Rubrivivax gelatinosus IL144: one gene and its partner. The main gene of each other region encodes a partner of the protein of the gene in region 2 in a complex. Links are inferred from orthologs where the notes say so. Each region holds a gene or a part of one and is shown on either strand. Other genes may lie near its edges.

Region 1 (4,747 bases), 5.0 Mb from region 2 along the record:
GGCATCTTCGGCGCGTGCCGCCAGCGTCTCAAGCAAGCCGGGCCACCATCTCGCGAGCGAACTCGACGAAGGCCTGGGCGCCCTTGCTGGACGGGTCGAAGGTGACGCCCGGCTGGCCGTAGCTGGGCGCCTCGGCCAGGCGCACGTTGCGGGGGATCACCGTGTTGAATACCTTGTCGCCGAAGTGCGCCTTCAGCTGCTCGGCGACCTGCTGCTGCAGCGTGATGCGCGGGTCGAACATCACGCGCAGCAAGCCGATCAGCTTCAGCTCGGGGTTCAGGTTGGCGTGCACCTGCTTGATCGTGTTGACCAGGTCCGACAGGCCTTCGAGCGCGAAGTACTCGCACTGCATCGGCACGACGACGCCGTGCGCGGCGCACAAGCCGTTCAGCGTCAGCAGGCTCAGCGACGGCGGGCAGTCCATCAGCACGAAGTCGTAGTCGGCTTCGGCCGCGGCCAGCGCCTGCTTCAGGCGGCGCTCTCGGCGCTCGAGCTCGACGAGTTCGACTTCGGCGCCGGCCAGCTCACGGTTCGCCCCCAGCACGTCGTAACCGGCGACGCTGCGCTGGCGCGCCTCGGCCACCGTCGCGCTCTCCAGCAGCACGTCGTAGACCGACAGCGGCAGCGAACGTTTGTCGACGCCGGAGCCCATCGTCGCGTTGCCCTGCGGGTCGAGGTCGACGACCAGCACCCGCTGGCCGACCTGGGCCAGGCCCGCGGCGAGGTTGACGGTGGTCGTCGTCTTGCCGACGCCGCCTTTCTGGTTGGCGATACAGAAGATGCGCATGCTCATCGCGCCGCGGCGCGGGATTCGGGGAAGGAGTTCGCGCGGTCGCGGCCGCCGGTGGCGACCGCAGAGGGCGGCCGAGCGTAGCGCAGATTCGGCGCTGCGGCGCCGCAGGCCGTCAGGCTTGTCGCATCCACACCAGGCAGCGCTGCGCGTCCAGGCCCGGCACGGCAAGTTGTTCCACGTGGAACACCTCGACGCCGGCCGGCAGCGCGGCGATCTCGTCGTCGGGCACCCTGCCCTTCATCGCCATCCAGCAGCCACCGGGTTTCAGCAGCGAGCTGCTCAGCGTGACGAAGTCGGCCAGCGACGAGAACGCGCGCGAGGTGACGACGTCGAAAGGCGCCACCTTCAGCTGCTCGACCCGGGCGTGCGCCGCCTGCAGCCGCGGCAGGCGCAGCTCGGCCGCGGCCTGGCGGATGAAGGCCGCCTTCTTGCCGACGGTGTCGACGCAGGTGACGTCCCAGCCCAGGATCGCCAGCACGACACCAGGAAGGCCGCCGCCGCTGCCGACGTCGAGCACACGCCCGGCTGGCAGCCGTGCCGCCAGCGGCTTCACGACGGCCAGGCAGTCGGCCAGGTGCTGGGTCAGCATCTGCGCCGGGTCGCGCACCGCCGTCAGGTTGTAGGTGCTGTTCCAGCGCTGCAGCAGCGCGAGATAACGTTCCAGCGCTTCGACCTGGGCCGGCGTCACATCCAGCCCCAGCGCCGCGCAGATCGCGGCCGGTGTGGCGGCCGTCATGCCGCGGCCTCGTCCTGAGTGAAGCCCTTGAAGCGGCCCTTCTTCAGGTGCACCAGCAGCAGCGAGATCGCCGCCGGCGTGACGCCGGAAATGCGCGAGGCCTGGCCCAGCGTTTCGGGCCGATGGCGCGCCAGCTTCTGGCGCACCTCGAAGGACAGCGCGGTGACCTGCGCGTAGTCCAGATCCTCGGGCAGCTTCATCTGCTCGTAGTGCGCGGCACGCTGCACCTCGTCGACCTGCTTGTCGATGTAGCCGGCGTACTTGATCGCGATCTCGGCTTGCTCGATCACCGCGTCGGCTTCGCGCGCGCCGTACTCGGCCTGCAATGTTCCACGTGAAACAACCTCGGGCACGCCGGCCGCGGCGGCCGCGGCCCAGACCGCATCGAAATCGACGCCTGGCCGGCGCAGCAGGTCGGCCAGGTTGTATTCGTGTTCCAGCGCCTTGCCGATGAAGCGCTCGGCGTCGGCGGCCGCCAGCGTCGCCGGGCGCACCCAGGTGCTCTTCAAGCGCTGCTGCTCGCGCTCCAGGCGTTCACGCTTGCGGCAGAAGGCGTCCCAGCGTGCATCGCCAACCAAGCCCAGCTCGCGGCCGATCGCCGTCAGCCGCAAATCGGCGTTGTCTTCGCGCAGCTGCAGCCGGTACTCGGCGCGGCTGGTGAACATGCGGTAGGGCTCGGTGATGCCCTTGGTGACCAGGTCGTCGACGAGCACACCCAGATAGGCCTGGTCGCGCCGCGGCGTCCAGGGCTCGCGGCCCTGGGCCTGCAGCGCGGCGTTGGCGCCGGCGAACAGGCCTTGCGCCGCCGCTTCCTCGTAGCCGGTCGTGCCGTTGATCTGGCCGGCGAAGAACAGCCCGCCGATCGCCTTGGTCTCGAAGCTGGGCTTGAGCTCGCGCGGGTCGAAGTAGTCGTACTCGATGGCGTAGCCCGGGCGCAGGATGTGCGCGTTCTCCAGCCCAGGCATCGTGCGGATCGCGCCGAGCTGGACGTCGAAAGGCAGCGAGGTCGAGACGCCGTTCGGATAGAACTCGTTCGTCGTCAGGCCCTCGGGTTCGAGGAAGATCTGGTGCGAGCTCTTGTCGGCGAAGCGGTTGATCTTGTCTTCGATGCTCGGGCAGTAGCGCGGGCCGACGCCTTCGATGATGCCGGTGAACATCGGGCTGCGGTCGAAACCGCTGCGGATGATCTCGTGCGTGCGCTCGTTGGTGTGCGTGATCCAGCACGGCAGCTGGCGTGGGTGCATCTCGGGCGTGCCGAGGAAACCGAACACCGGCACCGGGTCCAGGTCGCCGGGCTGCTCTTCCAGGCGCGAGAAGTCGATCGAGCGGCCGTCGATGCGCGGCGGGGTGCCGGTCTTCAGCCGGCCTTGCGGCAGCTTCAGCTCCTTCAGCCGGCCCGACAGCGTCGTCGCCGCCGGGTCGCCGGCGCGGCCGGCGCGGTAGTTCTCCAGCCCGACGTGCACACGCCCGTCGAGAAAGGTGCCGGCGGTCAGGACGACGGCCCGCGCGTTGAAGCGCAGGCCGATCTGGGTGACGACGCCGGTGACGCGGTCGCCTTCGACGATCAGGTCGTCGCAGGCCTGCTGGAACAGCCACAGGTTCGGCTGGTTCTCCAGCCGGCGGCGGATCGCGGCCTTGTAGAGCACGCGGTCGGCCTGGGCGCGGGTGGCGCGCACCGCCGGGCCCTTGCTGCCGTTCAAGATGCGGAACTGGATGCCCGACTCGTCGGTGGCCTCGGCCATCGCGCCGCCGAGCGCGTCGACTTCCTTGACGAGGTGGCCTTTGCCGATGCCACCGATCGACGGGTTGCAGCTCATCTGCCCCAGCGTCTCGATGTTGTGGGTCAAGAGCAGCGTCGCGCAGCCCATGCGGGCGGCGGCGAGCGCGGCTTCCGTTCCGGCGTGACCGCCGCCGACGACGATGACGTCGAACGCTTGGGGATGCAGCATGAGGCCGAGGATTTTACGAGGGCACGGTCACCCGGGCCGCCTCGTAGCGGCGATCCCACCAGCGATCGAAGAAGTAGTGCGCGATCGTGTTGGCCACCGGCTCGATCAGCGTCATCGCGCCGGCGACAGCGACGTTGCCGGTCAGCGCATAACCGATCGTGAACGAAATGCCGACGTGCATCACGCCGAAGGCTGCGGACTTGGCCATGGGCGGCTCCAGTTGAGAATGACTCGCATTTTCTCGGTGCCAGGGTCCGGCCGGAATCGGATGTCGGCATCACCGCGATAGCATGCGCCCCATGCCCCTGCCCTGCCGCGAACGCTGTGCCGCCTGCTGCATCGCGCCATCGATCAGCAGCGCGATCCCCGGCATGCCCGACGGCAAACCCGCCGGGGTGCGCTGCATCCAGCTCGACGAGGCCGACCGCTGCCGCCTCTTCGGCCGGCCCGAACGCCCGGCCGTCTGCGGCGGGCTGGAACCCTCGGAAGAGATGTGCGGCGACTCGCGCGAACAGGCGCTGGTCTGGCTGGGCTACCTCGAAACCACGACCGCCCCGAAGTGAGCTCCGCTGCCGACCCCACGCTGCACGAGCGCCTGCTCGCGCACTACCCGATGCTCGCCGCGCTGCCCGAGGGCGAAGCCAAGGCCGTGCTCGCGCGCGACGCGATGTCCCTGAAGGCCCCGGCCGGCATGCTGCTGTTCGACGAAGGCGCGCCCTGCGGCGGCTTCCCGATGGTGCTGGGCGGCGCGGTGCGCGTCGCCCGCGGCTCGCCGGGCGGGCGCTCGCTGGAGCTGTACCGCGTGACGCCGGGCGAGTTGTGCGTCGTCTCGGCGTCCTGCCTGTTCGGCCACGCGGCGATGAGCGCTCACGGCGTCGCCGCCGAAGACAGCGAGCTGGTGCTGCTGAACCCCGCCGGCTTCGAGCGCTGGTGCGCGCATGCGCCGTTCCGCCAGTACGTCTTCGGCATCTTCGCCGACCGCCTGGCCGACCTGATGGCGCTGGCCGAGGCCGTGGCCTTCCAGCGCCTGGACCAGCGCCTGGCCGCCGCGCTGCTGGGCCGCGGCGCGGTGCTGCGCGCCACGCACCAGAGCCTGGCCGACGAGCTGGGCACGGTGCGCGAGATCGTCAGCCGTCTGCTCAAACGTTTCGAGCGCCAGGGCTGGATCGCCGTCGGCCGCGAGCGCATCGACGTGCTCGACAGCGCCGCGCTGCGCGCTCTGGCCTCGGGCGACACGCCCCGCCCCGTGTGACCGCGGTCACCGACGCC
Region 2 (3,800 bases):
GCAACTGGGGCTGGGCGATCGTCGCGCTGGTCGTGCTGCTGAAGATCGCCTTCTACTGGCTCAACGCCAGCGCCTACAAGTCGATGGCCAAGATGCGCGCCATCAACCCGCGCGTCATGGAGCTGCGCGAGCGCTACAAGGACGACCAGCAGAAGATGCAGCAGGAGATGATGCGCATCTATCGCGAGGAGAAGGTCAACCCGCTCGGCGGCTGCCTGCCGATCGTGGTCCAGATGCCGTTCTTCATCGCGCTGTACTGGGTGCTGCTGTCCAGCGTCGAGATGCGCAACGCGCCGTGGATCGGCTGGATCACCGACCTGTCGGCCAAGGACCCGTGGTTCATCCTGCCGATCCTGATGACGGCCTCGTCGCTGCTGCAGGTGGCGCTGGGGGCCAAGCCGCCCGATCCCACCCAGGCCAAGCTGATGTGGTTCATGCCGCTGGCCTTCGCGGTGATGTTCTTCTTCTTCCCGGCCGGCCTGGTGCTGTACTGGCTCACGAACAACATCCTGTCGATCGCGCAGCAGTGGTACATCAACAAGAAGCTGGGCGTCGCCTGACGCCGGCCTGAGGCGCCCGCCGAGGCGCCCCGAACGACGAAGCCCCCGCCGGCGCGAGCCGCGGGGGCTTCGCTCTTTGGCTGAGACAATCGCCCCATGTCCCTGGCCCGATTACGTGACCCCATCGCCGCCGTCGCCACCGCTGCCGGCCGCGGCGCGGTCGGCATCGTGCGCGCCTCCGGCCCCGACCTCGCGCCGCTGGTGCAGGCGCTGTTCGGGCGTGCGCTGGCGCCGCGGGCGGCGACGCTGCTGCCCTTCACCGCCGCCGACGGTTCGGTGCTCGACCGCGGTCTGGCGATCCATTTCCCGGCGCCGCACTCCTACACCGGCGAGGACGTGCTGGAGCTGCAGGCCCACGGCGGCCCGGTGCTGCTGCAGCTGCTGCTGGCGCGTGTGCTCGAAGCCGGCGCGGGCATCGGCCTGCGGCTGGCGCGGGCCGGCGAGTTCACCGAACGCGCCTTTCTCAACGACAAGATCGACCTCGCCCAGGCCGAGGCGGTGGCCGACCTGATCGACGCCAGCACCGAGGCCGCCGCGCGCTCGGCGGCGCGTTCGCTGGACGGCGCGTTCTCGGCCGAGATCCACACGCTGGCCGGGCGCATCGTCGAGCTGCGCACGCTGGTCGAGGCGACGCTGGACTTCCCCGAGGAGGAGATCGACTTCCTGGAGAAGGCGCGGGCCCACGAACGGCTGGGCGCGATCGAAGCCGCGATCGGCGCCGCGCTGGCGCGCGCGCGCCAGGGGGCGCTGCTGCGCGAAGGCATGCGGGTGGTCATCGCCGGCCAGCCCAACGTCGGCAAGAGCTCGCTGCTCAACGCGCTGGCCGGCGCCGAGCTGGCGATCGTCACGCCGATCCCGGGCACGACACGCGACCGCGTCGCCGAGACGATCCAGATCGAAGGCGTGCCGCTGCACGTCGTCGACACCGCGGGGCTGCGCGAGCATGCCGCCGACGAGGTCGAACGCATCGGCATCGGCCGCAGCTGGGAAGCGATCGCAGGCGCCGACGCCGTGCTCTTCGTGCACGACCTGACGCGCCGCGGCGACGCTGGCTACGAGGCCGCCGAAGCCGAGATCGCCACGCGCCTTGAGGGCGCCGACGTGCTGCACGTGCACAACAAGGCCGACGCCGCGGCACCGGCGGCCGACGACGGTGTCGTGCTGTCGGCCAAGGCCGGCACCGGGCTGGAGACGCTGCGCCGCGAGCTGCTGCGCCGCGCCGGCTGGCAGGCCCAGCCCGACGGCGTCTTCATCGCCCGCGCGCGCCACGTCGATGCGCTGCAGCGCACGCTGGCGCACCTGCATCTGGCCCAGGCGCACGCCGCACAGCGCGACGCGGCGCTGGACCTGCTGGCCGAGGAACTGCGCCTGGCGCATCAGGCGCTGGGCGAGATCACCGGCGAGTTCGGCACCGAGGATCTGCTGGGCGAGATCTTCGGGCGCTTCTGCATCGGCAAGTAGCGCGTCCGCCCGCCGGACGACGCGGCACGCACGCGGCGTTGACCTGGGCGCGAGCCGTCGGTGCAATGCCCCGTCGCCCGAACCGGGCCAAGATGGAAGACGAACGCATGTCGATCGCGCGTGCTGCCGCGGCCTGGGCCGCCGGCCTGTTGATCTGCCTCCCCGCACTGGCGGCCGAGCCTCCGGTGGCGCCGGTGCGGCCGGTTCAGGAGAGCTTCTACGGCGTACAGGTCGTCGACCGCTACCGCTATCTGGAGAACACCACCTCGCCCGAGGTGCAAGCCTGGATGAAGGCCCAGGCCGAGCACGCCGACGCGGTGCTGAAGGCGCTGCCTGAACGCGCCGCCTTCCGCGCCCGACTGGAGGCACTGGAACGCAGCGGCAGCGACAGCGTCTTCCGCGGGCAGCTGCGTGCTGACGGCAGCCTGTTCTATCTGAAGCGCGGTGTTGGCGACGACCAGTTCCGACTGATGCAGCGCCCGCCCGGCGGCCGCGACGAGCGCCTGGTCTTCGACCCGATGGCGATCCGCCTGCCCGGCGCGGCGCCCGGCCAGCCGCAGGCGATCAACTACTACAGCGCCTCGCCCGGCGGCACGCGCGCCGGCGTCGTCGTCTCGGCGGCGGGCTCCGAAGAAGGCCAGCTGCTCGTCGTCGACGTCGCCAGCGGCCGGGTGCTGCTCGGCCCGCTGCCGCGCGCCGCCTACCCGCACTGGCAGGACGAAGACAGCCTGGTGATGCTGCGCCAGCACGCGCCCGGCCCCGGCCGTGGGCCGCAGGACAAGTACCGGGATTCGGAGCTCGTGCTGTTCACGCTCGGGGAGGCCGGCCAGCCGGCGCGCGACGAGGTGCTGCCGGGCCGCGCCTGGCCAGGGCTGGATCCCGGCCGCGACGGCGACGTGCTGCTGCGCCGCATTCCCGGCACCGACCGGGCGCTGGTCGCCCTCGGCAACGGTGTCGCCAACGAGATGGCCTTGTACACCGGCCCCTGGGCGCAGCGCCGCGACCCGGCGGCGCAGTGGGCACCGGTGGCCGGCATGGAGGCCGGCGTCGTCGACTACAGCGTGCGCGGTTCGACGCTCTACGCCGTCAGCCACCGCGGCGCGCCGCGCCAGCAGGTGCTGGCCTACGACCTGGCGCAGCCGGGCCAGCCGCCGCGCGTTCTGCTGCCGGCGTCGGAGCGCGTGGTGCAGCGTGTCGTCGCCGCACGCGATGCGCTCTACGTGCTGGTGCGCGAAGGCAACGTGCACCGGCTGCTGCGCCGCCCTTATCGCGACGGCGCGGCGTTCGAGACGGTGGCACTGCCTTTCGCCGGCCAGATCTACATTGACCAGGGCTGGGGCTGCGACCTGAACGCCGCGCAGCAGGACGGCCTGCTGATCGCGCTGCAGAGCTGGACCCAGGGCCTGCGCCACCTGCGTGTCGACGGCGAGGGCCGAGCCGCCGAGATCGGCCTGCCGGTGCTCGCCGCCACCGACTCACCGGCCGAGCTGACGACGACCGAGGTGCTGGTCACGAGCCACGACGGCGCGCGTGTGCCGATGAGCATCGTGCACCGGCGAGACCTCAGGCTCGACGGCCGCAACCCGGTCTGGCTGACGGCCTACGCCTCCTACGGCTTCACGATCGATCCGAGCTTCCGCCGCGAGCGCCTGGCCTGGCTGGAGAAGGGCGGCGTGCTCGCCTTCGCCAACCCGCGTGGCAGCGGTGTCTACGGCAACGACTGGTACCTGGCCGGCAAGGGCCTGAACAAGCGCAACACCTGGCTGGACGTCATCGCCT

Evidence for each region. Proteins that work in one complex are often made in the same cells at the same time.
Region 1: the proteins of mnmE (region 2) and mnmG are in contact, whole or in part, in a solved structure (PDB 9HIP), measured with the Escherichia coli proteins. The link is inferred for Rubrivivax gelatinosus IL144 from one-to-one orthologs.

What each region holds. Positions count from the first base shown.
Region 1 is NC_017075.1:56,324-61,070, reverse strand. The notes cover bases 1,003-3,945. They hold mnmG (tRNA uridine-5-carboxymethylaminomethyl(34) synthesis enzyme MnmG), read right to left. Parts: upstream 3,479-3,945; coding sequence 1,526-3,478; downstream 1,003-1,525. Other genes in these bases: RGE_RS00260 (YkgJ family cysteine cluster protein), read left to right, coding at 3,778-3,945; RGE_RS00265 (DUF2061 domain-containing protein), read right to left, coding at 3,492-3,686; rsmG (16S rRNA (guanine(527)-N(7))-methyltransferase RsmG), read right to left, coding at 1,003-1,529. Outside these bases: RGE_RS00285 (GNAT family N-acetyltransferase), read right to left, coding at 1-36; RGE_RS00280 (ParA family protein), read right to left, coding at 29-793; more of rsmG, read right to left, coding at 906-1,002; more of RGE_RS00260, read left to right, coding at 3,946-4,041; RGE_RS00255 (Crp/Fnr family transcriptional regulator), read left to right, coding at 4,038-4,730. UniProt on the Escherichia coli protein: NAD-binding protein involved in the addition of a carboxymethylaminomethyl (cmnm) group at the wobble position (U34) of certain tRNAs, forming tRNA-cmnm(5)s(2)U34.
Region 2 is NC_017075.1:5,037,109-5,040,908, reverse strand. What follows is about bases 1-2,838. They hold mnmE (tRNA uridine-5-carboxymethylaminomethyl(34) synthesis GTPase MnmE), read left to right. Parts: upstream 1-656; coding sequence 657-2,021; downstream 2,022-2,838. Other genes in these bases: RGE_RS22940 (prolyl oligopeptidase family serine peptidase), read left to right, coding at 2,087-2,838; yidC (membrane protein insertase YidC), read left to right, coding at 1-560. Outside these bases: more of RGE_RS22940, read left to right, coding at 2,839-3,800. UniProt on the Escherichia coli protein: Exhibits a very high intrinsic GTPase hydrolysis rate. Involved in the addition of a carboxymethylaminomethyl (cmnm) group at the wobble position (U34) of certain tRNAs, forming tRNA-cmnm(5)s(2)U34.